Regions from separate parts of the Streptomyces sp. NBC_01618 genome, predicted to be linked through region 1. Evidence: predicted binding sites of a transcription regulator. Region 1 holds the regulator's gene; each other region holds the start of a gene.

Evidence for each region. The regulator HrcA, encoded in region 1, represses chaperone genes, less so after heat shock. The targets are predictions, from matches to a motif close to TTNGCACTCNGNNNNNCNGAGTGCNAA.
Region 2: the regulator HrcA is predicted to act here: its motif matches at 6,089-6,115, upstream of OH735_RS15210 (FmdB family zinc ribbon protein).
Region 3: the regulator HrcA is predicted to act here: its motif matches at 4,469-4,495, upstream of groL (chaperonin GroEL).

The regions. Positions count from the first base shown of each region.
Region 1 is NZ_CP109297.1:2,447,611-2,455,503, forward strand. Features, by position in the region: gene OH735_RS11610 (S41 family peptidase) at 1-2,206, opposite strand, end outside; gene OH735_RS11615 (hypothetical protein) at 2,287-2,820, opposite strand; gene OH735_RS11620 (16S rRNA (uracil(1498)-N(3))-methyltransferase) at 2,902-3,648, opposite strand; gene OH735_RS11625 (nitronate monooxygenase) at 3,645-4,718, opposite strand; gene dnaJ (molecular chaperone DnaJ) at 4,860-6,002, opposite strand; gene hrcA (heat-inducible transcriptional repressor HrcA) at 6,003-7,019, opposite strand; gene OH735_RS11640 (MBL fold metallo-hydrolase) at 7,215-7,893, shown strand, end outside.
Region 2 is NZ_CP109297.1:3,254,432-3,262,324, reverse strand. Features, by position in the region: gene OH735_RS15245 (MFS transporter) at 1-785, shown strand, start outside; gene OH735_RS15240 (DUF6227 family protein) at 888-1,658, opposite strand; gene OH735_RS15235 (P1 family peptidase) at 1,793-2,953, opposite strand; gene OH735_RS15230 (hypothetical protein) at 3,030-3,380, opposite strand; gene OH735_RS15225 (hypothetical protein) at 3,651-3,860, shown strand; gene OH735_RS15220 (hypothetical protein) at 3,974-4,540, opposite strand; gene OH735_RS15215 (S-methyl-5'-thioadenosine phosphorylase) at 4,800-5,633, opposite strand; gene OH735_RS15210 (FmdB family zinc ribbon protein) at 5,715-6,077, opposite strand; gene OH735_RS15205 (MFS transporter) at 6,311-7,597, opposite strand.
Region 3 is NZ_CP109297.1:4,458,106-4,465,998, reverse strand. Features, by position in the region: gene OH735_RS20790 (hypothetical protein) at 330-1,214, shown strand; gene OH735_RS20785 (esterase/lipase family protein) at 1,354-2,595, shown strand; gene groL (chaperonin GroEL) at 2,684-4,306, opposite strand; gene OH735_RS20775 (cold-shock protein) at 4,717-4,923, opposite strand; gene OH735_RS20770 (MoaD/ThiS family protein) at 5,345-5,623, opposite strand; gene thrC (threonine synthase) at 5,654-6,955, opposite strand; SAM riboswitch class I at 6,973-7,099, opposite strand; gene OH735_RS20760 (glucosyl-3-phosphoglycerate synthase) at 7,253-7,893, shown strand, end outside.

The DNA.
Region 1 (7,893 bases):
ACAGCAGGTCCATCAGGTCGTCGTGGGTGGCGACCCGCTCCAACACCGGGCGGTAGCGGTCCAGGACTCCGTCCCAGTCGATGCCGCCCATGTCGGGGCGCCAGAAGTTGTCCCGCATGATGCGCCCGGCCTCGTCGTACATCTGCCGCCACTCGGCGGCCGGTTCGAGGGTCCGGCGGATCCTGGAGAGGTCGACGGTGACGCTGTCGCTGCTGCCGTCGTGGTCGTCGTCACCGGCCGGGACGCGGCTGTCGGACGGTACGACGCGCAGCTTGCCCCGGGTCCGCAGGGCGATCCGCCGGCCGTCGCCGCTGACCTCGAACCCGCCGACGTCGGAGGCGAGTTCCTCGCGGCGCAGCTTCTCCAGGTCGTACCGTTCGAGGACGGTCTCGGGCCGGTGGGCGTCCGGCGTGGCACCGCTCGTGCCGAGCACTCCGGTCACCGGGTGGTTCAGCCACAGCAGTCCGTCCTTCGCGGCGCGCAGCGTGGAGTAGCTGGCGGCCTCGACGGGCAGCGGCACGATCCGGTCGGCGAGCCCTTCGAGGTCGATGCGGGTGACGGGCAGCGCGGTCGGGTTGTCCTCGCCGTCGCCGCTCTTCTCCTTCTCGGTGGGGCGGCCGTGGCGCTGCGGTCCGAACGGGGAGGGCGTGGTGGCGGCGAGCGTCAGCAGATGCGGACGGCAGGCACCGATGAACGCCAGGTCGAAGACGTGGGCGTCGTAGATCGGGTCGAAGGACCGCTCGGAGAGGAACGCGAGGTGCTTGCCGTCGGTGGTGAACGCCGGGGAGAAGTCCCGGAAGCGCAGCGGGGTGGCCTCGGCGACCGACAGGTCGGCGACGTGGGCGAGCTTGAGCTGCCTGAGCGGTTCGGGCCCGGGGTGCGACCAGGCGAGCCAGGAGGAGTCGGGCGAGAAGACGAGGCCGGAGGCGTCGCCGTGTTCGCTGCGGTCCACCTCGTGGACCTCGCCGCTCTCCCGCTCGACGATCAGTACCCGCCCGTCGTGCGCGGCGACGGCGAACCGGCTGCCGTCCGGGGCCGCGGCGAGGTCGAGGACCCTGCCGATGCGGCCCGCGGCGAGGCGGCGCGGCACGGAGCCCGGTGCGGTGCCGGTGGCGGGTGCGCACTCCAGGGCGTCGTCGCCCTCGGCGTCGGTGACCCAGACGACGTGCTGGTCGCCGTCGGCCTGGAAGGCGCGGGGCATGCGCGCCCGCACCCCCGGTTCGACGGCGAGCGCGCGGGCCGGGCCCTCGCGGTGGGTGACCCAGTGGACGGCGCCGCGCGTCCCGACCGCGCTGCCGCGGCCCGTGCGGTCCGGGGACGCGGCGTCGAGGTGGCTGTCGGCGTGCACGGGGTGGGGCTGGAGGTCGGCGCGCTGGCCGCCGAGCAGGACGTCGAGGCGGCGGGGCGCGGCGCCTTCGAGGTCGTCCAGCAGCCAAAGCTCACCGGCCGAGGCGTAGCAGACGCGGGTGCCGTCGGTGGTCGCGTGGCGGGCGTAGAAGCCGTCGGCCTCGGTGTGACGGCGCAGGTCCGAGCCGTCGGGGAGCGAGGAGTAGAGCGCGCCGACGCCCTCGTGGTCGGAGAGGAACGCCACGCGGTCACCGACCCACATCGGGCATTCGATGTTCCCGTCGAGGTCTTCGTGCAGCCGGACGAACTCCGCCGGGCCGTCGGCCGCGCCCTCTGCCGCGATCCACAGCTTGCCCGCGGTGCCGCCCCGGTAGCGCTTCCACGTGGCGGCCTCGCGCCCCATGGTGGCCGAGAGCAGCAGGACCCGTCCGCCGGGCCCGTACGCGAGGGAGCCGACCGGCCCGTACGGCAGGGTCCGCGCGGGCCCGCCGTCGACCGGGACGGCCCTGGCCCAGCTTCGCCGCAGCGATGCCTGCCCCTGGGTGCTGATGACGAGTACGTCGCCCTCGGGCGTCCAGCCGCGTACGGAGGTCCGCGCGTCGCCCCAGTACGTGAGCCGCTCGGAGGGGCCGCCGTCGACCGGTGCGACGTGCACTTCGGGCGCCCCGTCCCGGGTGGATGTCCAGGCGATGCGCGTTCCGTCGGGCGATATCCGCGGGTTGGTGACGGGTCGGTTGTCGGCGCTGACACGCCAGGCTCGGCCGCCGTCCAGCGGCGCCAGCCAGACATCGTCCTCGGCGGTGAAGGCGATCGAATCGCCCTGGACATGGGGGTATCGGAGGTAAGCAGGCTGCGTCACATCGATCACCCTAGGCCGCGGGCGTGCTCCGCGGAACCGAGTTGGCCGGAGTCCACCGGGTGGTTCGGTGCCCGCCACACTCATTTGCCCCGGAACGATTCGGTCACCGTCACCGTCACCGTCACCGTCGGCCGTGCGGTGCCGCTGCCGCCGCCGAGAGGCGGGTTCACCGCGCCGGTCGACGGGGCGGCGTTGCAGTTGCCCAGCACAGCTGCCCGGAAGACGACCTTCCCGCCGGCCTTCGCGGTCAGGTCGCCCCGCACGCACTGCCCGTCGAGCTCCTGGGTCACGGTGCCGTTGACCCTGATGTCCTTGCCGTCCTTGGTCCTTCCGGTGCAGTCGACGTCCGCGATCCGGCGCGCGGAGGCGGCGGGCGACGCGCCCGCGGTCGGCCCCGCGCCGGTATCGGCCGTGCAGTTGAGCCACTGGACTTGGACCCCGTCGCTCTCCAGGGCGCTGGTCGCGGTCCGGTCGGTGGTCACGGCGATGGATACGGAGTTCAGCCCGCCCACGGGCTCACAGGCCACCACACCGGCGGCCGCCGCACCCGCGAGCGCGGACGCGGCCAGAAAGCGACGGGTCCTTCTCCGACCCCATGCCCTTGATGTCCCCATACGGGCAGCTTCCCACCGTTCCCCCACGGAACGGTAGACGGCTTGCGGCCATACCGGAGTTGGCGCCGGAGCGCGGGGGGCTCACGACCAGCGGCCGGTGCGCCCCAGCAGCAGTGCCGTCGCCGCCGTGCCCGCCGTCGAGGTGCGCAGGACGGACGTGCCGAGCCGGCAGGTGCGGGCGCCCGCCGAGGCGAAGATCGCCAGTTCGTCCGGTGACACACCGCCCTCGGGGCCGACGACCAGCACGATCTCGCCCTGGGTGGGGAGTTGGACGGTGGCCAGCGGCTCGCTGTCGTGCTCCCGGTCCTCGTGCAGGACGGCGGCGAAGTCCGCCGTGGCCAGCAGCGCGGCGACCTGCTTGGTCGTCATCGCGTCGGCCACCTCCGGGAAGCGCACCCGGCGCGACTGTTTGCCGGCCTCCCGGGCGGTGTTGCGCCATTTCGCCAGGGACTTGAGGCCGCGGTCGCCCTTCCACTGCGTGATGCAGCGCGAGGCCTGCCAGGGCACGATCGCGTCGACACCCGTCTCCGTCGTCGTCTCGACCGCGAGCTCGCCGCGGTCGCCCTTGGGCAGCGCCTGGACGACGGTGATACGGGGCGTGGGCCGCGGCTCCTCGCGGACCGTCACCAGGTCCATGACCACGAGCCGGTCCTTGCCCTCGGCGGCCCTGACGACCCCTTGCGTCCACCGGCCGTGGCCGTCCGTCAGCACGACGTCCTCACCGGCGCGCAGCCGCTTGACCGATACGGCGTGCCGTCCCTCGGATCCCTCCAGGACGAACTCGGGCCCGCCCGGGACCTGTTCGACGACGAAGACGGGTGCGGTCACTGCGTACTCCCTGTGTTCACGGCCGTCCGTGCGGCGTCCAGTTCCTCGACGAGCAGTTCGATCAGCCGGCCGGCGGGCAGCTCGCGGGCCAGCCGGTGCCCCTGGCCCGCCCACAGCGCCATGCCCTGGGCGTCGCCCGCCCTGGCCGCCGCCTTGCGCAGACCGGCGGTCAGACAGTGGACCTGCGGATAGGCGGCGGGGGCGTACGGGCCGTGCTCGCGCATGAAGCGGTTGACCAGGCCGCGGGCCGGGCGGCCGGAGAAGGCCCGGGTCAGGGCGGTCCGTACGAACAGCGGGTTGGTCAGCGCCTGTTTGTGCAGCAGATTCGCCCCGGACTCGGGGCAGACGAGGAACGCCGTGCCGAGCTGCGCCGCCGCCGCGCCCGCGGCGAGCACCGCCGTGATCTGGGAGCCGCGCATCAGCCCGCCCGCGGCGATGATCGGCACCTGTACGGTCTCGCGGACCTGGGCCACCAGGGAGAGGACTCCGATCCCCGTGCCGTCGGTCTGCGGGTCGTCACGATGGGTGGACTGGTGGCCGCCGGCCTCTATGCCCTGGACGCAGACCGCGTCGGCGCCCGCCCACTGGGCGGCCTGGGCCTCCTCGGGCGTGGTGACCGTCACGACGGTGTACGTGCCGACCGCGGCGAACGCGTCGAGGGTGTCCCGGGTCGGGCAGCCGAAGGTGAACGAGACGGCCGGGACCGGGTCCTCCAGGAGGATCGCGAGTTTGGCGTCGTAGTTGTCGTCGCCACCGGAGTCCGGGTCGCCGAGCGGCGTCTCGTACCAGGTGGCCTCACCGGCGAGTTGGTGCCGGTACACCTCGACGGCGCTCGGATCGGCGAGTGCGGGCTGCGGCATGAAGAGATTGACGCCGAAGGGCCGGCCGGTCAGCCCGCGCAGCTGCTTGATCTCGTGGTACATGCCGTCCGCCGTCTTGTACCCGGCGGCGAGGAAGCCGAGACCGCCCGCTTCGGCGACGGCCGCGACGAGCTGCGGACAGGAGACACCCCCTGCCATCGGGGCCTGCACGATCGGATACCGGCAGAGATCGGTCAACACGGATGACATGACCGCATCGTGTCACGTCCCGCACACCTCGGCGTGCCCAGCCCCAGGTCCTCTTTGTCCTTAAATCTGTCCCCGTACGCCGGACGGCTCGGCAAGCGAGCCCGTTCGGCGTACGGGGACGGTAGGCAAGGGCAGGGACCGTCACCGGCCGTTGAAGGCGTCCTTCAGACGGGAGAACAGCCCCTGCTGCCCGGGCTGGAACTGGCCGGTGGGCCGCTCCTCGCCGCGCAGCTTCGCGAGGTCCCGCAGCAGTCGTTCCTGTTCCGGGTCCAGCTTGGTCGGGGTCATGACCTCGACGTGCACGATCAGATCGCCGCGCCCGCCGCCCCGCAGATGCGTGATGCCGCGGCCGTGCAGCGGGACCGACTGGCCCGACTGCGTACCGGGCCGGATGTCGACCTCCTCCAGGCCGTCGAGCGTCTCCAGCGGCACCTTGGTGCCGAGCGCGCCCGCCGTCATGGGGATGGTGACCGTGCAGTGCAGATCGTCGCCGCGGCGCTGGAACACCGAGTGCGGCAGCTCGTGGATCTCCACGTACAGGTCGCCGGCCGGGCCGCCGCCGGGGCCGACCTCGCCCTCGCCCGCGAGCTGGATGCGGGTGCCGTTGTCGACACCGGCAGGGATCTTCACGGTGAGCGTGCGCCTGGACCGGATGCGGCCGTCGCCGGCGCACTCCGGGCACGGGGTCGGCACGACCGTACCGAAGCCCTGGCACTGCGGGCAGGGCCGCGAGGTCATGACCTGGCCGAGGAAGGACCGGGTGACCTGGGAGACCTCACCGCGGCCGCGGCACATGTCACAGGTCTGTGCGGAGGTGCCGGGTGCGGCGCCCTCGCCGTTGCAGGTCGCACAGACGACCGCCGTGTCGACCTGGATGTCCTTCGTGGTGCCGAACGCGGCCTCGGCGAGATCGATCTCCAGCCGGATCATCGCGTCCTGGCCGCGCCGGGTGCGCGAACGGGGTCCGCGCTGCGACGACGTACCGAAGAACGCGTCCATGATGTCGGAGAAGTTGCCGAAGCCACCCTGTCCGAATCCGCCCGCGCCACCGCCACCGCCGCCGGAGGCGGACAGCGGGTCGCCGCCGAGGTCGTAGACCTGCTTCTTCTGCGCGTCCGACAACACCTCGTAGGCGGCGTTGATCTCCTTGAACCGCTCCTGGGTCTTCGGATCGGGGTTCACATCCGGATGCAGCTCGCGAGCGAGCCGCCGGAATGCCTTCTTGATCTCATCCTGAGATGCGTCGCGGCGCACGCCGAGTACGGCGTAGTAGTCCGTGGCCACTTACGACTCCGCCAGGATCTGTCCGACGTAACGTGCCACTGCGCGTACCGCTCCCATCGTTCCGGGGTAGTCCATGCGGGTCGGTCCGACCACGCCGAGTTTGGCGACTGCCTCGTCGCCCGAACCGTAGCCGACCGCGACGACGGACGTGGAGTTGAGCCCCTCGTGGGCGTTCTCGTGCCCGATTCGTACGGTCATGCCTGAGTCCTTGGCCTCGCCGAGCAGCTTCAGCAGCACGACCTGCTCCTCCAGTGCCTCCAGCACCGGCCGGATCATCACCGGGAAGTCGTGCCCGAAGCGGGTGAGGTTGGAGGTGCCGCCGATCATCAGCCGCTCCTCCGTCTCCTCGACGAGGGTTTCGAGCAGGGTGGAGAGCACGGTGGAGACCGTTCCCCGGTCCTCGCTCTCGAACGAGTCCGGCAGATCCTGCACCAGCTGCGGGACATCCGCGAAGCGGCGCCCGACAACCCGGCTGTTGAGCCGGGCCCGCAGATCGGCGAGAGACGTCTCACCGAACGGGGCGGGACAGTCGATCATGCGCTGCTCGACCCGGCCGGTGTCCGTGATCAGCACGAGCATCAGCCGGGCGGACGCCAGCGACAGCAGCTCCACATGCCGCACCGTGGACCGGGTCAGCGAGGGGTACTGCACGATGGCGACCTGCCGGGTCAGCTGCGCGAGCAGCCGTACGGTACGGCCCACGACGTCGTCGAGGTCGACCGCACCGTCGAGGAAGTTGTGAATGGCACGGCGTTCCGGCGACGAGAGGGGCTTGACGCCCGCGAGCTTGTCGACGAAGAGCCGGTAGCCCTTGTCCGTCGGGATGCGTCCCGCACTGGTGTGGGGCTGGGCGATGAAGCCCTCGTCCTCCAGCACCGCCATGTCGTTGCGGACGGTGGCCGGGGAGACCCCCAGCTTGTGCCGCTCGGTGAGCGCCTTGGAACCCACGGGCTCCTCGGTGCCGACATAGTCCTGGACGATGGCGCGCAGCACTTCGAGTCTGCGTTCGCTGAGCATCGCGCACACCTCCAGCTGTGTTCCTCGTGGTTCTCGGGCCGTTCCTGGTTCATTCCCAGGAAACCGCCTGGCACTCTGTCGTCGCGAGTGCCAGCAATCCCCCCGCAAGTGTACGGCGGCCGAGTGGGGGCCTAGCAAGGGCGACCGGCCACGCTACCCCGAGACCGCGCAGGTCGTTGCCGATAGCGTCGCTGCATGGATGCCTCTTGGGAAGAGTTCGGCTGGGAGCGACTCGGTCACGGAATGGGCCGTCGGCGCCTTCCCGGATGGGATGCGACCGTCGCGCTGGTGGCCGGAGCGGAGGGAGTTCTGCTCTACGACACCGGATCGACCCTCCGCGAGGGCGCCGAAGTGCGGGCTCAAGCACAGGCCCTGCTCGGCCGCAAGGTGACGCATATCGCACTCAGCCACCCGCACTTCGACCACGTACTGGGCACCGCGGCCTTCTCCGCCGCCCAGGTGTACGGGGCGGTCGGCATGGCCGGCCTGCTGAAGTCCGGGGCGGACTCCCTGTACGCCTCCGCGGTACGCCACGGGGTGCCCGAGCATGACGCGGCGGAGGCCACCGGCGTCGTGGTGGCGCCGCACCACGAGGTGTGCGGCGAGTGGACGCTCGATCTGGGGGGCGGCCGCCAGGTGCTGCTGGCGAACGTGGGCCCCGCCCACAGCGGCCACGACCTGGCCGTGCTCGTGCCCGGTTCCCCCGCGGTGGTGCTCTGCGGGGACCTGGTCGAGGAGTCCGGCGAACCGCAGGCGGGCCGGGACGCGGTCCCGTCGCGCTGGCCGGCCGCGCTGGACCGGCTGCTGGAACTCGGGGGCGAGGACGCGGTGTACGTGCCGGGGCACGGGGCGGTGGTGGACGCGGCGTTCGTCA
Region 2 (7,893 bases), 810 kb from region 1:
AGCTGTCGCTGTTCCGCGTCAAGAGCTTCGCGGCGGGCATCGCCGTGCAGCTGGCCTTCGGTGTCGGCCTCGGCATCTTCTTCCTGGTCTGGACGCTCTACATGCAGAAGGGGCTCGGCTGGAGCGCGCTGCGGGCCGGTACGACCGGTATCCCGTTCTCGATCGCCGTCTCGTTCGCCGCCGGGATCTCCGTGCAGAAGCTGGTGCCCCGCTTCGGCCGCAAGGTCCTCCAGACGGGCGCGCTGCTGATGATCGTCGGCCTGCTCCTCTACATCTGGGAGTCCGACCGGTACGGCATGGGCATCACGTCCTGGCAGATGGCGCTGCCGCTGGTGGTCATGGGCGCCGGCATGGGCCTGATCGTGGCCCCGCTGACGGACATGGTGCTGTCCGAGGTGCCCAAGGAACACTCCGGTTCGGCCTCCGGGCTGATCAACACCGTGCAGCAGATGGGCAACGCGCTCGGGCTCGGACTGGTCTCGGTCGTCTTCTTCAGCTCGATCGGGGACCGGCCGGCGCCGCAGCAGGCGGGCCCGGCATTCGCGGAGGGGTTCCAGCACTCGCTGTGGTGGGTGGCCGGGGTACTCGCGGTGATCTTCCTGGTGATGTTCGCGCTGCCCGCCCGGCCGCGACCGCATGCGGAGGGCGGCGGCGAGGGCGCGGACACCACGGACGAAGCCGTGGACCACGGGAATCCGGACGACGCGACCCCGGACACCCCCGCCGGGTCCGTGCACGCCGTGAACAAGCCCGAACTCGGCAAGGAGCCCGCCTTCACTCCCTGATGCTCCGGACGATGCTCCGACGTGGAGAACGGCGACGGTGCCCGCACCCCCTCGGGGATGCGGGCACCGTCGCCGTTCGCTCCTCGCCCGGATCGCCTCGGGTCAGCAGATGCGTGTGCGGCTCTCCATGGCTCCGCGCGCGGAGTCCTCGTCGCCGTACACCTCACACATGTGGCGGCCGTCCGGAGTGGCCGTGTGCTCGACCTCCCACAAGCTCGTCTCGCTGCCGTCGAGGAGCAGGAAGGCGTGCTCGTACAGCGTGAATCCGGCGTCCCGTCCGTCCACCTGGCACTGCCGTCCGAAGACCTGGGTGATGTGGTGGGCGAACGCGGCGCGCAGTAGCCGGGCGGTCTCCTCGCCGGGGCAGTTGCCGTTCTCCGCGCGGCGCAGGACGCGGCGGGCATGGTCGGCGGAGTTGTCTGGGGCGTACATCCGGGGCAGCGGGACCGGGGGAGCGGCCATCAGGACCGTGAGTATCTCCAGGTCGCCCTGCGGCCCGTCCTCCCCGAACGCCGGGACGTCACCGAAGCCGGCGGTCAGCCGTGCGGCGGCGATATGGGCATCGGACTCGTCGTCGTACAGCTCGTGGTGCCGGAGGTCGGGCTCCGCCCGGGAGCGCGGGTCCATCGAGCTCCGCGGACCGCCGTGCACCAGCTCCCACAGGATGAGGGGGGTGCCGTCGGACAGCAGATACGTGTGCCGGTAGGTCTCGCGGTGGAGTACGGAACTGTGGTGCGAGGAGTGCAGGGAACTGCTGTGGGCGAGTGCGGTACCGAGTCTCTCGACCGTGCTGTCGGGCAGATCGAAAGAGTTGAGTGCCCGTCGCAGGAGTCGCTCGAGGTGCTGCTCGGTTGTCTCGTACGGATCGCTCAAGGTGCTGTCTCCAGGCCGTCGCCGCGTGTTACTTGGTGCGTGCTTAACGTAGTCCCTGGGCCTGACATCGTGACCGGGGTTCAGAAAAACGTATGACGCACACAGATGGTTCCTGGCAGTTCGTCCGAACTTTCTTACCCGGCAGGCGAGTCGGGGTCCGGGCGGCTTCGCTGCGACGGCCGCGAGGGGGACCGGCCGGCGCCGTAGAGATCACTGTACGCGGGGTAGCTGCCCCCGCCGGGGCGGCCGTTGACGCTCTGAGCTGCCCGGACGGCCTTCACGATGGCACGGGTCAGCGCGTCCGCGCCGGCCGCCAGGAGGTCGTTCAGCGCGATCGGGTTCTGCGGATCCAGCGACCGGGCGCCGGTGGCCAGCGCGAAAACGGTGTCCCCATCGGTCAGCAGATGTACGGGGCGGACGGCGCGCGCCAGTCCGTCGTGCGCCGTACCCGCGAGCTTCTGCGCCTGGGCCCGGGTGAGATCCGCGTCCGTGGCGACGACCGCGAGCGTGGTGTTGAGCGGAGGCCGCGCGTTCGCCTCCCGGGCCTCGGCCAGGCGCTGCCGCGCCGCACGGTGGACCTCGGGCGCGGGGTGCACCGGAGGTTCGGCGGCGCCGTACTCGCCGTACAGCACCCCGGTACGCGGATCGATCACCGATCCCGCCGCGTTCACCACGACGAGCGCGGCCACCGTGATCCCGGACGCCAGCCGCACGCTCGCTGTGCCGACCCCACCCTTGAGCTGCCCGGCGACCGCACCCGTACCGGCGCCGACACTCCCCTCGACGACCGGCGCCGCGGTCTCCTTACCCGCCGCGTCGACCACCGCCGCGCGGCCGGTCGACGCGTCCGGGCGGGCCCGCCAGTCGCCGCCCCGTCCCAGGTCGAAGACGCACGCGGCCGGAACGACCGGCACCACCTGCGCCGGATCGGGCCCGACTCGCACCCCGCGCCCCTGTTCTTCCAGCCAGGCCATCACCCCGGACGCCGCGTCCAGGCCGTACGCGCTGCCGCCCGTCAGGACCACGGCGTCGATGCGCTGCACCAGATTGCGCGGATCGAGCGCGTCCGTCTCCCGGGTGCCCGGGCCGCCGCCGCGTACGTCGACGGCCGCGATCGCGCCGCCCTCGGGGGCGAGGACGACGGTGGTGCCGCTCAGTGCGCCCGCACCCGCCACCTGCGCATGGCCGACGCGCAGCCCGGCGACATCGGTGAGCGCGTCGAGCGGCCCGCAGGACGGGAGTGATGTGTGCTGCACGGCGGAGAGGTCCGTCGGCTCGTGCGGTTCTTCTGTCATCACGCGCTCCTCACAGGATTCACCACGGGCAACTCACCACTCGCCGGCCGTGGGCAGCGCACCACATCCGTGTTGCTCACCCCGCCACCACGGGCCGCCGGGACAGCAGCACCCCCACGGCCACGTTCGCCGCCACCAGGCCGACTGCGAACACGGCCCACTCCCCGGCGAACGTACAGGCCAGGATCGCCAGCGCGGCCACGGGGAGCGGCAGTTGCTCCGCGAGATCGCGCTTGAAGTGGCGGGCGTGCAGCACCCACACCGTCAGCAGGAAGAGCGCGGAGGGCACGGTCACCGCGGCGGCGGCCACCGTCGTTGAGGCATGGGCCTCGGGTACGACGAAGACGGGGGCACGCGCTCCGCCCGTGTTGTCGGTCAGCAACAGCATGCCGATCCAGCCGCATTGCACCACCGTGATTCCGGGCATGGCATCAGCATCCCCAGACGGGTTCGGTGGTGCCCGGGGACGCGCCCCGGACGCGGGTCGGGAAGTTTTCGTGGAGCTTTCGCCGGTGGACGAGGGCGCACGGTCCTCGGAGAAACCACGCGTGCGGGCAGCAAGTCACCCGACGGGTGCCGCGGGCCCGAGTCACCCGGCGGGTGCCGCGGGCCCCTCCTCGTCCTCGGGCTGTGGCTGCTCGCCCCGATGGACTGCTGACCACCGACGTTCCGCGGGCCGTCGCCGTACCCTGGATTCATGAGTACCGCCCCCGCCCCCGGCCCGCGCGATTCGAAGCCGTCCCAGCCGGAACAGCCGAAACCGAAACCGGCTCTGATCTTCGACGATCCGCTGGACCAGCAGTCCGCGGACGATACGGACCGAGGGTGGGGCGAGCGGGCCCCGGCCGGTGGCAGCGCCGCAGATCTGGCACGCTTCCTCGACGAGAAGCCTCCCCACCACATCTGAGCCCCCCGCTCCGTGGTGGTCCGACGACGCTGCTGTCGGTCCTCCCGCGCATCGAGCCGCACAGGATCCGGTTACTGACCGTCCATCAGTACGCATCAGCCCATCAGTACGCATCAGCACAGGGTCACCGCCAGCCTGGCGGAGATGCCCGCACCGGCCAGCGACGCGGCCGTGCCCCGCGGTACGGACAGCACGATCAGCGCTCCGTCCTCCGCGGAACCTTCGGCCGGGGCCCGCGGTACGTCTGCCACCCGCGCGCCCTTCGCCAGCACCCGGGCATCGGATCCGGTTCTCTCCGCGGCGATGACATCGACGCGGTCCCCCGGCCGTAACAGCCGCACCGTCCCCGCATCCGCGATCCTGACCGGTGCGGACACCAACGGAGCCGTCCCCCGCGCCCGCTCCGGCGCCGCCCCGGCCGCACCCCCTGCCTCCGCACCCGCACCAGGCCCGGAATCGCCGCCCACGCCGCTTCCGACGCCCGCGCCCAGCCCCGTCGCGGCCAGCGCGGCAGCGGTCAGGGCCAGTCCGGCGGCCATGGTGTGGCGGCGTTGCCGCCACAGGGCCCGCCGCAGCCGGTGCGCACCGCCTCCGTGCACCCGCAACGGTTCGAACGCGGGCACACCGCACGGCGGGGGAGCCGACGCCGGAGGCCCTGGAGCCATCGGCCCTGGAGCCATCGTCGCAGCGGATCGCCCGAAGCGCGACGGGGACGACTGCGACGACGGGGACGACTGCGACGACGGGGACGACTGCGACGACGGGAACATGGTCAACACCACCTGGCGTGAGGAGTTTCGGACGAACACCCCTCACGATCCACCGTCCGCGAGTTTCCCGCCGACGCCTGTGGACAGCCCCAGCGTTGTGGATAACTTCGTCACCCGGCCGCCCCCGGCTACCCCCCCGGCTACCCCCGGCTACCCCCGGCTGCCCCGGCTAAGGAAGCTCGATTCCCGTCTCCAGCCCGTCCAGCGCACGCGAGCAAGGGCAGTCGCGGTCCGCCTCCACGGGCAGCGTGGCCACCACGTCGAAGAGCACTGCGCGCAGCCGGTCCACATTGGCCGCGAACACCTTCAGCACATCCCCGTGCGAGACGCCCTCCCCGGCCTCCGCCCCGGCGTCCAGGTCCGTCACCAGCGTCATCGTCGTGTAGCAGAGGCCCAGTTCACGAGCCAGGATCGCCTCCGGGTGCCCCGTCATCCCGACCACCGACCAGCCCATCGCCGCATGCCAGCGCGACTCCGCCCGGGTCGAGAAGCGCGGCCCCTCGACGACCACCAGCGTCCCGCCGTCCACCGGCTCCCAGTGCTTCGCGCGAGCCGCCACCAGCGCCGCCCTGCGCCCCTCGGGGCAGTACGGGTCGGCGAAGCCCAGATGCAGGACGTTCGGCTCCGCGCCATCGGCTCGGATCTCCCCGTCGTAGAACGTCTGCGTACGAGCCTTGGTGCGGTCCACCATCTGATCGGGCACGAGCAGCGTGCCCGGCCCGTACTCCGGACGCAGTCCGCCCACCGCGCACGGGCCGAGCACCTGCCGTACGCCGACGGAGCGCAGCGCCCACAGGTTGGCCCGGTAGTTGATGCGGTGCGGGGGGAGATGGTGGCCGCGTCCGTGGCGGGGAAGGAAGGCGACCCGGCGGCCGCCGACCTCGCCGAGGAAGAGGGAGTCGCTCGGCTGTCCGTACGGGGTGTCCACACGCACCTCCGTGACGTCCTCCAGGAAGGAGTACAAGCCCGAGCCACCGATGACACCGATCTCTGCGTTCGCCATGCGATCACACTAGTGGCGTGGAAAAACGCCGGGGACCCCGCTGAACGGATCAGCGGGGTCCCCGGAAAAGTGCGGTGCGGGTCAGGCGGCCGACGTACCACTCGTCGAAGACGAAGAGGACGAAGCAGAGGATGAGGACGTCGAAGAGGACGACGACGCGGCGGCCGAGGAGGAAGCGGACGACTTCGCGTCCGACCCCGTCGACGACGACGAATCGGAACCGGCCGCCTTCGCCGAGGACGACGTCGGCGTGCTGCTCGACGAGGAGCCACGGCTGTCGTTCCGGTAGAAACCGGAACCCTTGAAGACAATTCCGACCGCCGAGAACACCTTCTTCAGGCGTCCGTCGCAGCTCGGGCACACGGTCAGGGCATCATCGGTGAACTTCTGCACCGCCTCGAGGCCCTCGCCGCATTCGGTGCACTGGTACTGGTAGGTCGGCACTTGTCTTCCTCCTGGCACTCTCACTCGATGAGTGCTAACAGTCGTCAATGGTAACTGCTGCAGGCCACTGTTTGCAGTAACGTCTGTCACCTGCCCGATGGGCAGCGGTCAGTGCTCGCCCGTCCTGAGGGCCGTCGGCCCGGGTGAGAGGCTGCCACACCGTGGTTCCGGTCGTTCCCGCGATTCCCATGAATTCGAGTACAGGAATCGTCTGATTTCGAGTGCAGGAATCGTCATTCTCCGGCCGTGACAGCATCGCGGCGAACCACGCCACGCGCGGCCGTGACGGTCACTTGGACCGGTGCCAGCCTCGAACGCAGCGCGACCAGGGTGACCAGCGCGAGTATGGTCCCGACCAGCGGCACGACGAATCCGGTGCTTGCGCCGTGGGCGTCCGCGAGCCGTCCGGCGACCGTCACCGCGGCCGCCTGGCCGAGGGCGACCGAGCCCGTCAGCCAGGTGAACGCCTCGGTCCGGGCGGAGTCCGGAACCAGCGCCTCCACCAGCGTGTAGCCGCTGATCAGGGCCGGGGCGATGGACAGCCCGACCAGCAGGCCGAGCCCGGCCAGCAGCGGCACGGAGTGCACCGCCCACAGTCCGGAGGCGGTCAGCGTCAGCGCCGCGTACCCGACGATCAGCCGCCGCCGCGGCCCGATCTTCCAGGCGATGGCGCCGCAGGCGATCCCGGCCAGCATGTTGCCGGCCGCGAAGACCCCGTACAGCAGGCCGTTCGCCCCCGGCCGGCCGATCTCCTCGGCGAACGCCGTCAGCGAGACCTGCATGCCGCCGAAGACCGCGCCGATCCCCAGGAAGGCCACCGCGAGCACCCGGACACCCGGTACGGACAGCGCCGACGCATGCCGCCGGGAGGTGCCGGGCGAGGCGTTGCGCACCGCGGGCTGGGTGCGGCGCCGCGCGGCGAAGAGCAGCCCGCCGACCAAGGTCAGCCCGGCCTCCGTGATCAGACCTGCCGCCGGGTGCACCCCCGTGCACAGCGCGGTGGTGAGCACCGGGCCGATGACGAAGGTGAACTCGTCCGTCACCGATTCGAACGCGGCCGCGGTGGACAGCAACGGCGAAGCCTCGCGGCCCGGTGCCGCGCCCAGCAGGGCCGCCCAGCGGGCCCGGACCATCGGCCCGATCTGCGGAACCGACGCACCGGTCGGCACGGCTGCCGCGAACAGGGCCCACAGGGGCGCGTCCGCCAGCGCGAGCGCCGTCAACGCCGACACGGACGCCGCGTGCACCAGGACACCGGGCAGCAGCACGGCGCGCTGGCCGAAACGGTCGGCGAGCTTGCCGGTCTGCGGCGCGAACAGGGCCATGGAGACACCGGTCACGGCGGCGACGGAGCCCGCGCTGCCGTACGAGCCGGTGGTGTTCTGAACCAGGAGCACGATGCCGATCGTCAGCATTGCGAAGGGCTGCCGTGCGGCGAAGCCCGGCAGGAGAAATGTCCACGCACCGGGGGTGCGCAGCAACTGCCCGTAACCGGGGCGGTCGGAGACCGTGGACGCCACGGTCCATGCCTTTCTGCCGCCTGGTGGCAGAGCTCCCGGGGTCGGCCGGCACTGGGGTGCGGGCACATGCGGGTGCTGCCGAGAGCTGTCCTCTTCGCGCGGGACTGCGGTAGATGCCGGGCGCTCAGCAGAGGCGGAGGACGCCACGACCGCCATACGGTCGCGCCAGCTCTGCGTCAGGCAGAGTTGGTCGTTCGAGTTGGTCGTTCGAGTGGTTTTTCGGGTTGATCGTCGGGCCGACCGGCCCCGTAGGCAGGGGCCGGAAGTAAGGGCCGAACGGGCCTCCTTCATGATAC
Region 3 (7,893 bases), 2.0 Mb from region 1:
GCACGCTCAAAAGCCCCCTGGCGCGGTTTTCCACCCCACCGGGGGCGGGCGCGCGACATCACGAACGGCGCACATTCACCACGCACGCGCCCCCCATGACCAGGCGAATTCTCCCCGGAGCTCAAGCCGCGAAGTCCGAGCGCTCTTTCCGAGGAATGGGAGGTGGGCCACTTCCCACCCACCCTCCCAGCCCGGCGAGTTGACTTTTTGTGACCGGCTTGCCACGAACGGTGGCGACGGCTTAGCGTTCCGAATAACGAACGACCCCTGCCGGTGCACGAACACCGAAACAGGGGTCTGACCGCTTCGATCGATCGGACCTCGATCTCATGGCTGCCAGCCAGCTTAGTACTGCCCCGTGCGCCCCGCACGTATCCCTGCCCGCGCTTCCGCACCCGATGGCCAATCCCGGCTACGGCAAGCGTTCGGCGCCCTCGCAACTCCCGGCCACCGACCGCGATTTCGCGCACCTGCCGCCCCGTGAGGCATCCATCGCCGCGTACATCGACCAGCTGCCCGACGGTGCCGACATCTCCGTGAAGACGATGGCCAAGGTCCTCCCGTACGGGCAGTGCGCCCTGCGGACCTCCCTCAACCGGCTCCAGGACGCCGGGCATCTGCGGCGCGGCAGCGAGTGCGTGGCCAATGACGAGGTCCTGCTGTGGGTGACCCGTACGTTCTTCTCCCGCACCGCGCGGGACGACGAGTGGTGGGCGGCGTTCACCCGGGGCGACGTACCGCCGGAGCCGCGCCAACACCCCACCCGGTCGCGGGCGTTCGCCCTGCTGGCGGCGCTGGGCCGTACCGCACCCACGCTCACGCTGTCGGCGGCGGACTGCGCGGCGCTGGAGCCGCAGGTCACCGCCTGGTTCGAGCGCGGCGCCACGGAGGCGGAACTGCTCCACGCCCTCACCGACGGCCTGCCCACCCCCGTCCACCACGCGGCGGCCCTCGTCCGCAGGCGGCTGACCGACAAGATGCCACCCGAACGGGTCACTCCGACGCAACAGCGAACGGTGTTGCGCACCCTGGAATGCAGCGAGTGCCGCGCACCCGGCAAGGCGGAGGCCCTGATCGGCGGCCGCTGCGGACAGTGCCGGGGCAACCCCGCCGACACCCCCACCGGCCCGGCCGGAACCATCCCGTCCACGGGCGTACGCAGCCGCATGAGCGAGGTCCGGGCCGCGATGACCCCACGCTCCGCGAGGAGATAGGACGGGGCCCCGAGCTCACCGGGTGTCCGAAACCGGCTCCCGCCTGGGAGTGGTTTGATCCACTTCCCCTATCCGGTCACTACGTTGCGCGTTCTTCTTGGTGCGCACTGTAGTCAACCGACCTCAAGGGGAACGCACCATGTCCGAACCGACCCACGAGCAGATCGTCTCGGAGCTTCACAGCAAGCCCGCCATCACCCTGGCCCCCGGCCCCCGGCTGGACGCCGAGCCGCACGGTGCGCTCCCGTTGCCGCCGAGCACCGTGTGGGACCTGCCGGGCGGCACCGCATGGGTCTACTACGGCGAGGGGAACCCGGGCCTCGTACGGCCCGTGATCTTCGCCGACGGATTCAACACCGGGCCGAGCAGCCTGGACTTCTCCTGGGAAGTCATGGAGTTCGGCGACTACGCGCTCATCAGCGAACTGCGCCGCCGTGGACACGACGTCATCCTGCTCGGTTTCCATGAGCGCAGTGCATCGATTCTGGACAATTCCGTCACCGCGCAGGCGGCGATCACGCAGGCCATCATGGAGCGGCAGGGCGACACACCGTTGGCCGTCGGCGGGTTCAGCATGGGCGGGCTCGTCACCCGGCACGCGCTGGCCAAGATGGAGAGCCAGAGCATCGACCACCAGACCGCTCTGTACTTCTCGTACGACAGCCCGCACCGCGGCGCCTGGATCCCGATCGCACTCCAGGCGTTCGGGCACTACATCCGCGATCTCGACAGCCGGTTCTCCGACCAGATCAACAGCCCGGCCGCGCGTCAGCTGCTGTGGCGGCACATCGCCAAGTGGAACGGAACGCCGGAACAGAGCGACGAGCGGACCGCGTTCCTCGCGGAGATGGCGGACCTCGGCGAATGGCCGCGGCGGCCGCGGCTGATCGGTGTCGCCAACGGCGTGGCCGACGGCACCGGCACCGACGTGCGGGCGGGCGAACTGGCCCTGGAGGGCAAGGGCCTGTCGGTGGTCGGCACCAAGCTCTACACCCAGTCCCCCGGCGACGACGAACTCGTCGCGAAGCTGCGGGTGGTGACGTTGAACACCAACGAGGTGCGCACGTCCGGACTCCCGTCGCTCGACGGCGCACCCGGCGGTTCGCTGGAAGGCTTCGGCATCCTCGCCGACGCCTTCAACGCCCTCAACCCCCTCCTCGGCTTCAAGACCGACGTCCGGATCCGCTCGCACTGCTTCGTGCCGGCCGTCAGCGCGGTCGACATCCGCGGCCTGGACACGGACGAGGAGCTGTACGCGGACATCTCCTCCCTCCCGGAGGAGGAGAGCGCGCTGCACGACTTCAAGCTCGCATCCCACAACGAGGGCCACACCCTCGTGACGGACGAACTCTCCACCTGGCTCCTCGACCGGCTGCCGTAGGGCCGGCGAAACGACATCGACCCCCGGGACCTGTCGGTCCCGGGGGTCGATGGGGAACAGCTGTACAGGAACTACCGATCCGTCAGGATCAGAAGTCCATGTCACCGCCCGGCATGCCGCCCGGAGCGGCCGCGGAGGCCTTCTCCGGCTTGTCGGCGATGACGGCCTCGGTGGTGAGGAACAGCGCGGCGATGGACGCGGCGTTCTGCAGGGCGGAGCGCGTGACCTTCGCCGGGTCGATAATGCCCTCGGCGATCATGTCGACGTACTCGCCGGTCGCGGCGTTCAGACCGTGGCCGACGGCCAGGTTGCGCACCTTCTCGACGACGACGCCGCCCTCAAGGCCACCGTTGACGGCGATCTGCTTGAGCGGGGCCTCCAGCGCCAGCTTGACGGCGTTGGCGCCGGTCGCCTCGTCACCCGAGAGCTCCAGCTTCTCGAAGACGGCCGATGCCTGGAGCAGAGCCACGCCACCACCGGCGACGATGCCCTCCTCGACGGCGGCCTTGGCGTTGCGCACCGCGTCCTCGATGCGGTGCTTGCGCTCCTTGAGCTCGACCTCGGTCGCGGCACCGGCCTTGATGACGGCCACGCCGCCGGCCAGCTTCGCAAGGCGCTCCTGGAGCTTCTCGCGGTCGTAGTCCGAGTCGGAGTTCTCGATCTCGGCACGGATCTGGTTGACGCGACCCTGGACCTGGTCGGAGTCACCGGCGCCGTCGACGATCGTCGTCTCGTCCTTGGTGATGACGACCTTGCGGGCGCGGCCGAGCAGGTCGAGACCGGCGTTCTCCAGCTTGAGGCCGACCTCCTCGGAGATGACGGTGCCACCGGTGAGGATGGCGATGTCGCCGAGCATGGCCTTGCGGCGGTCACCGAAGCCCGGGGCCTTGACGGCGACGGACTTGAAGGTGCCACGGATCTTGTTGACGACCAGGGTCGACAGGGCCTCGCCCTCGACGTCCTCGGCGATGATCAGCAGCGGCTTGCCGGACTGCATGACCTTCTCCAGCAGCGGAAGGAGGTCCTTCACGCTGCTGACCTTGGAGTTCACGATCAGGATGTACGGGTCGTCGAGCGACGACTCCATGCGCTCCATGTCCGTGGCGAAGTACGCCGAGATGTAGCCCTTGTCGAAGCGCATACCCTCGGTGAGCTCCAGCTCCAGACCGAAGGTCTGGGACTCCTCGACGGTGATGACGCCTTCCTTGCCGACCTTGTCCATGGCCTCGGCGATGAGCTCGCCGATCTGGGTGTCGGCGGCGGAGATGGAGGCGGTCGAAGCGATCTGCTCCTTGGTCTCCACGTCCTTGGCCTGCTCCAGGAGGGCGGCGGAGACGGCCTCGACGGCCTTCTCGATGCCCCGCTTGAGGGCCATCGGGTTGGCACCCGCGGCGACGTTGCGCAGGCCCTCGCGGACGAGAGCCTGGGCGAGAACGGTGGCGGTGGTCGTACCGTCGCCGGCGACGTCGTCCGTCTTCTTGGCGACCTCCTTGACCAGCTCCGCACCGATCTTCTCGTACGGGTCCTCCAGCTCGATCTCCTTGGCGATGGACACGCCATCGTTGGTGATCGTGGGGGCGCCCCACTTCTTCTCAAGGACGACGTTGCGACCCTTGGGGCCAAGGGTGACCTTGACGGCGTCGGCGAGCTGGTTCATGCCGCGCTCGAGACCGCGCCGGGCCTCCTCGTCGAACGCGATGATCTTGGCCATGTGAAGTGGTCCTCCCGGACAGGGGTGGATTGCTCCGGACCGAGTGGCGCCCGCGACGGACGGCCTGCCTGACCGGTGGTTCCTTGCCCCACCGGACCTGCGGGCCTCACCGGCCCGGTCCAAGTTCTGTCACTCTCACCTGGAGAGTGCTAACGCCAATGATTAGCACTCGACCCCCTAGAGTGCAAGCGCCTACGAAGAAGGCTCGTTGAGGGGCGGTGGTCGGGCGACGGGTGGGCGCAAGCGTCCGCCTCGGGATGTGGACAACGACGGCCACCCTCAAACGGCCCCGGACGCACGGATGAATGGACGCACGGACACGTAGGACACACAGACGCACGGAGGGCCCGTACCCCTGGGGGTACGGGCCCTCCGTGCGTGAGTAGTGTCGTTGGCCGACCGCGTCGAGCTCAGCCGACGGCGAGCTTGACCATGTCCGCCTGCGGCCCCTTCTGGCCCTGCGAGATCTCGAATTCAACTCGCTGACCCTCTTCGAGGGTGCGGTACCCGTCCATCTGGATCGCGCTGTAGTGGACGAAAACATCCGCACCACCGTCGACCGCGATGAAGCCGTACCCCTTCTCCGCGTTGAACCACTTGACGGTGCCCTGAGCCATGCCTAACTCCCCTATTACTGGCCCTTGCACAGGACCGCACTTCGCGGACCCGGGTCAGAACTCACCCTCCGACAGGAGAGGTGCGTGCGCCGGAACGCGTCGACCGCGGCCGAATGTATCTGCCCAACTGCCCTCTGCAACAGGTCAATCGGGCGAGAAATCTGGGCAGCACCGAACGCCCGAATGTGAGGGATTCATGAGAATTCAGGGCAAGTCGGGCCAGGCAAAGGCGACCTATGGCACAAGTGGATCGCTCACTTTGGCTGCATCTTGTCGCGGCCGGGCGCACTCTCATATGCGGTTGGCACGGGCAGCTGGGGGTACTTCCCTCACTCTACCGCGCTCAACCATGCAGAATTGCCCCCTCCGCTTCTCTCGCGGAGAGGGCAATTCCGATAGCGCCGTGAAGTCGGACGAGCAGTCAGCAGCCGCCCGCGACCGCCGGGATGATCGAGATGCCGACGCCGTCCGGCGTGGCCGTCTCCAGGCCGCCCTCGAAGCGCACGTCGTCGTCGTTGACGTACACGTTCACGAAGCGGCGCAGCTTGCCCTGGTCGTCCAGGACGCGGGCGGCGATGCCCGGGTGGTTCTGCTCCAGGGACTCGATGACCTGGGAGAGGGTCGAGCCCTCGGCCGGGACCTCGGCCTGGCCGCCCGTGTAGGTGCGGAGGATGGTGGGGATACGGACCTTGACGCTCATGGTGGGTGCCCTTCCTGGAGTCTCGGGTGGTCAGCTGGTGGCGAGTCCGGCGGCGCGGAACGCGTCCAGGCTCGGGCGGATCGTGGCGGTCGCCTGCGAGGTGGCGGCCACCGCGTCCAGGGTCTTGAGGCCGTCACCCGTGTTGAGGACGACGGTGGTCAGCGACGGGTCGATCAGACCGGCCTCGATCAGCTTCTTCGTGACGCCGACCGTCACGCCGCCCGCCGTCTCCGCGAAGATGCCCTCGGTGCGGGCGAGGAGCTTGATCGCTTCGACGACCTGCTCGTCGTCGACGTCCTCGACCGCGCCGCCGGTGCGGCGGGCGATGTCCAGGACGTACGGGCCGTCGGCCGGGTTGCCGATCGCCAGGGACTTGGCGATGGTGTTCGGCTTCTGCGGCCGTACGACGTCGTGACCGGCCTTGAAGGCGGTGGAGACCGGGGAGCAGCCCTCGGCCTGGGCGCCGAAGATCTTGTACGGCTTGTCCTCGACCAGGCCCAGCTTGATCAGCTCCTGGAGACCCTTGTCGATCTTCGTGAGCTGTGAGCCGGACGCGACCGGGATGACGATCTGGTCGGGCAGCTGCCAGCCGAGCTGCTCGCAGATCTCGTACGCCAGGGTCTTGGAGCCCTCGCCGTAGTAGGGGCGCAGGTTGACGTTGACGAAGCCCCAGCCCTCGCCGAGCGGGTCGCCGATGAGCTCGGAGCAGAAGCGGTTGACGTCGTCGTAGTTGCCCTCGATGCCGACCAGCTCACCGCCGTACACCGCGGCCATGACGACCTTGCCCTGCTCCAGGTCGTGCGGGATGAACACGCAGGAGCGGAAGCCGGCGCGGGCGGCGGCGGCGCCCACCGCACCGGCGAGGTTGCCGGTGGAGGAGCAGGAGAGGGTGGTGAAACCGAAGGCGCGGGCGGCCTCGACGGCGATGGCGACGACGCGGTCCTTGAAGGAGTGCGTCGGGTTACCGGAGTCGTCCTTGACGTACAGAGCGCCGGTGACGCCCAGCTCACGGGCGAGGTTGTCGGCCTTGACCAGCTTGGTGAAGCCGGGGTTGATGTTGGGCTTGTCCGCGACATTCGCGGGGACCGGCAGCAGCGGCGCGTAACGCCAGATGTTGTCGGGTCCGGCCTCGATGCGCTTCTTCAGCTCGTCGGGGGAGCCGCTCGGCAGGTCGTACGCCACTTCGAGCGGCCCGAAACAGGACGCGCAGGCGAAAATGGGACCGAGTTCGAAACGCTCGCCGCACTCGCGGCAGGAAAGCGCCGCGGCGGGCCCCAGGTCGACAACCTCGGCGGAAGAGTCGGTGCTTACTGCAACAGTCTGCGCAGCCATGGAGGCGAGGCCCTTTCTCCTCATCTTCCTCGCGGCGCATTTCGCCGCGAGACGGAATTGGCACCTTCCCCACCTGACCTAGCGGTCGGCAGGAGGGTTGCCGGGACTTCGACGGGCCGTTCCCTCAGTCCCTCTGGATGAGCGCTATGGCGCTGGATCTTCGATCCAGGCGTTTATTGGCGGACCGACCCCGACATGCGACGGCCGTCCGCGTTGTTCAAGACTGTAACCGAAGCACCGGACGGTTGAGATAGTCGTCCGAACCGCGAGATGGATCACATACAGGGAGTATCGACCGTGCTGGAAGAGGTCGAAAGCTGGCTGGCCAGGCGTTCCTGGTCGGTGGCCGACCGCCCGCTGGACCGGCTCCTCGCCGCCAAGGAACCGGGCCGCGGAAGCGTGAGTGTCGTGCTGCCCGCGCTGAACGAGGAGGCGACGGTCGCTGCGATAGTCGCGACGATCCGGCGCGAGCTGATGGAGAAGGTCCAGCTGGTCGACGAACTCGTGGTGATCGATTCCGGTTCCACGGACGCCACCGCGAAGGTGGCCTGGGAGGCCGGTGCGCGGGTGGTGCACCGGGACGACATACTGCCCCGGATACCCGCCGTGCCCGGCAAGGGCGAGGTGCTGTGGCGGTCGCTCCTGGTGACCGGCGGGGACATCGTCTGCTTCGTCGACGCCGACCTGTTGGAGTTCTCGGCCGACTTCGTCTCCGGCATCGTCGGCCCGCTGCTGACCGATCCGGACGTCCGGTTCGTCAAGGCGATGTACGACCGCCCGCTCGGTGACACAGCAGGTCAGGGCGGTCGCGTGACCGAGCTGGTGGCCCGTCCGCTGCTCAATCTGCACTGGCCGCAGTTGGCCGGTTTCGTTCAGCCGCTGGGCGGCGAGTACGCCGTACGCCGATCCCTCCTCGAACAACTGCCCTTCCCCGTCGG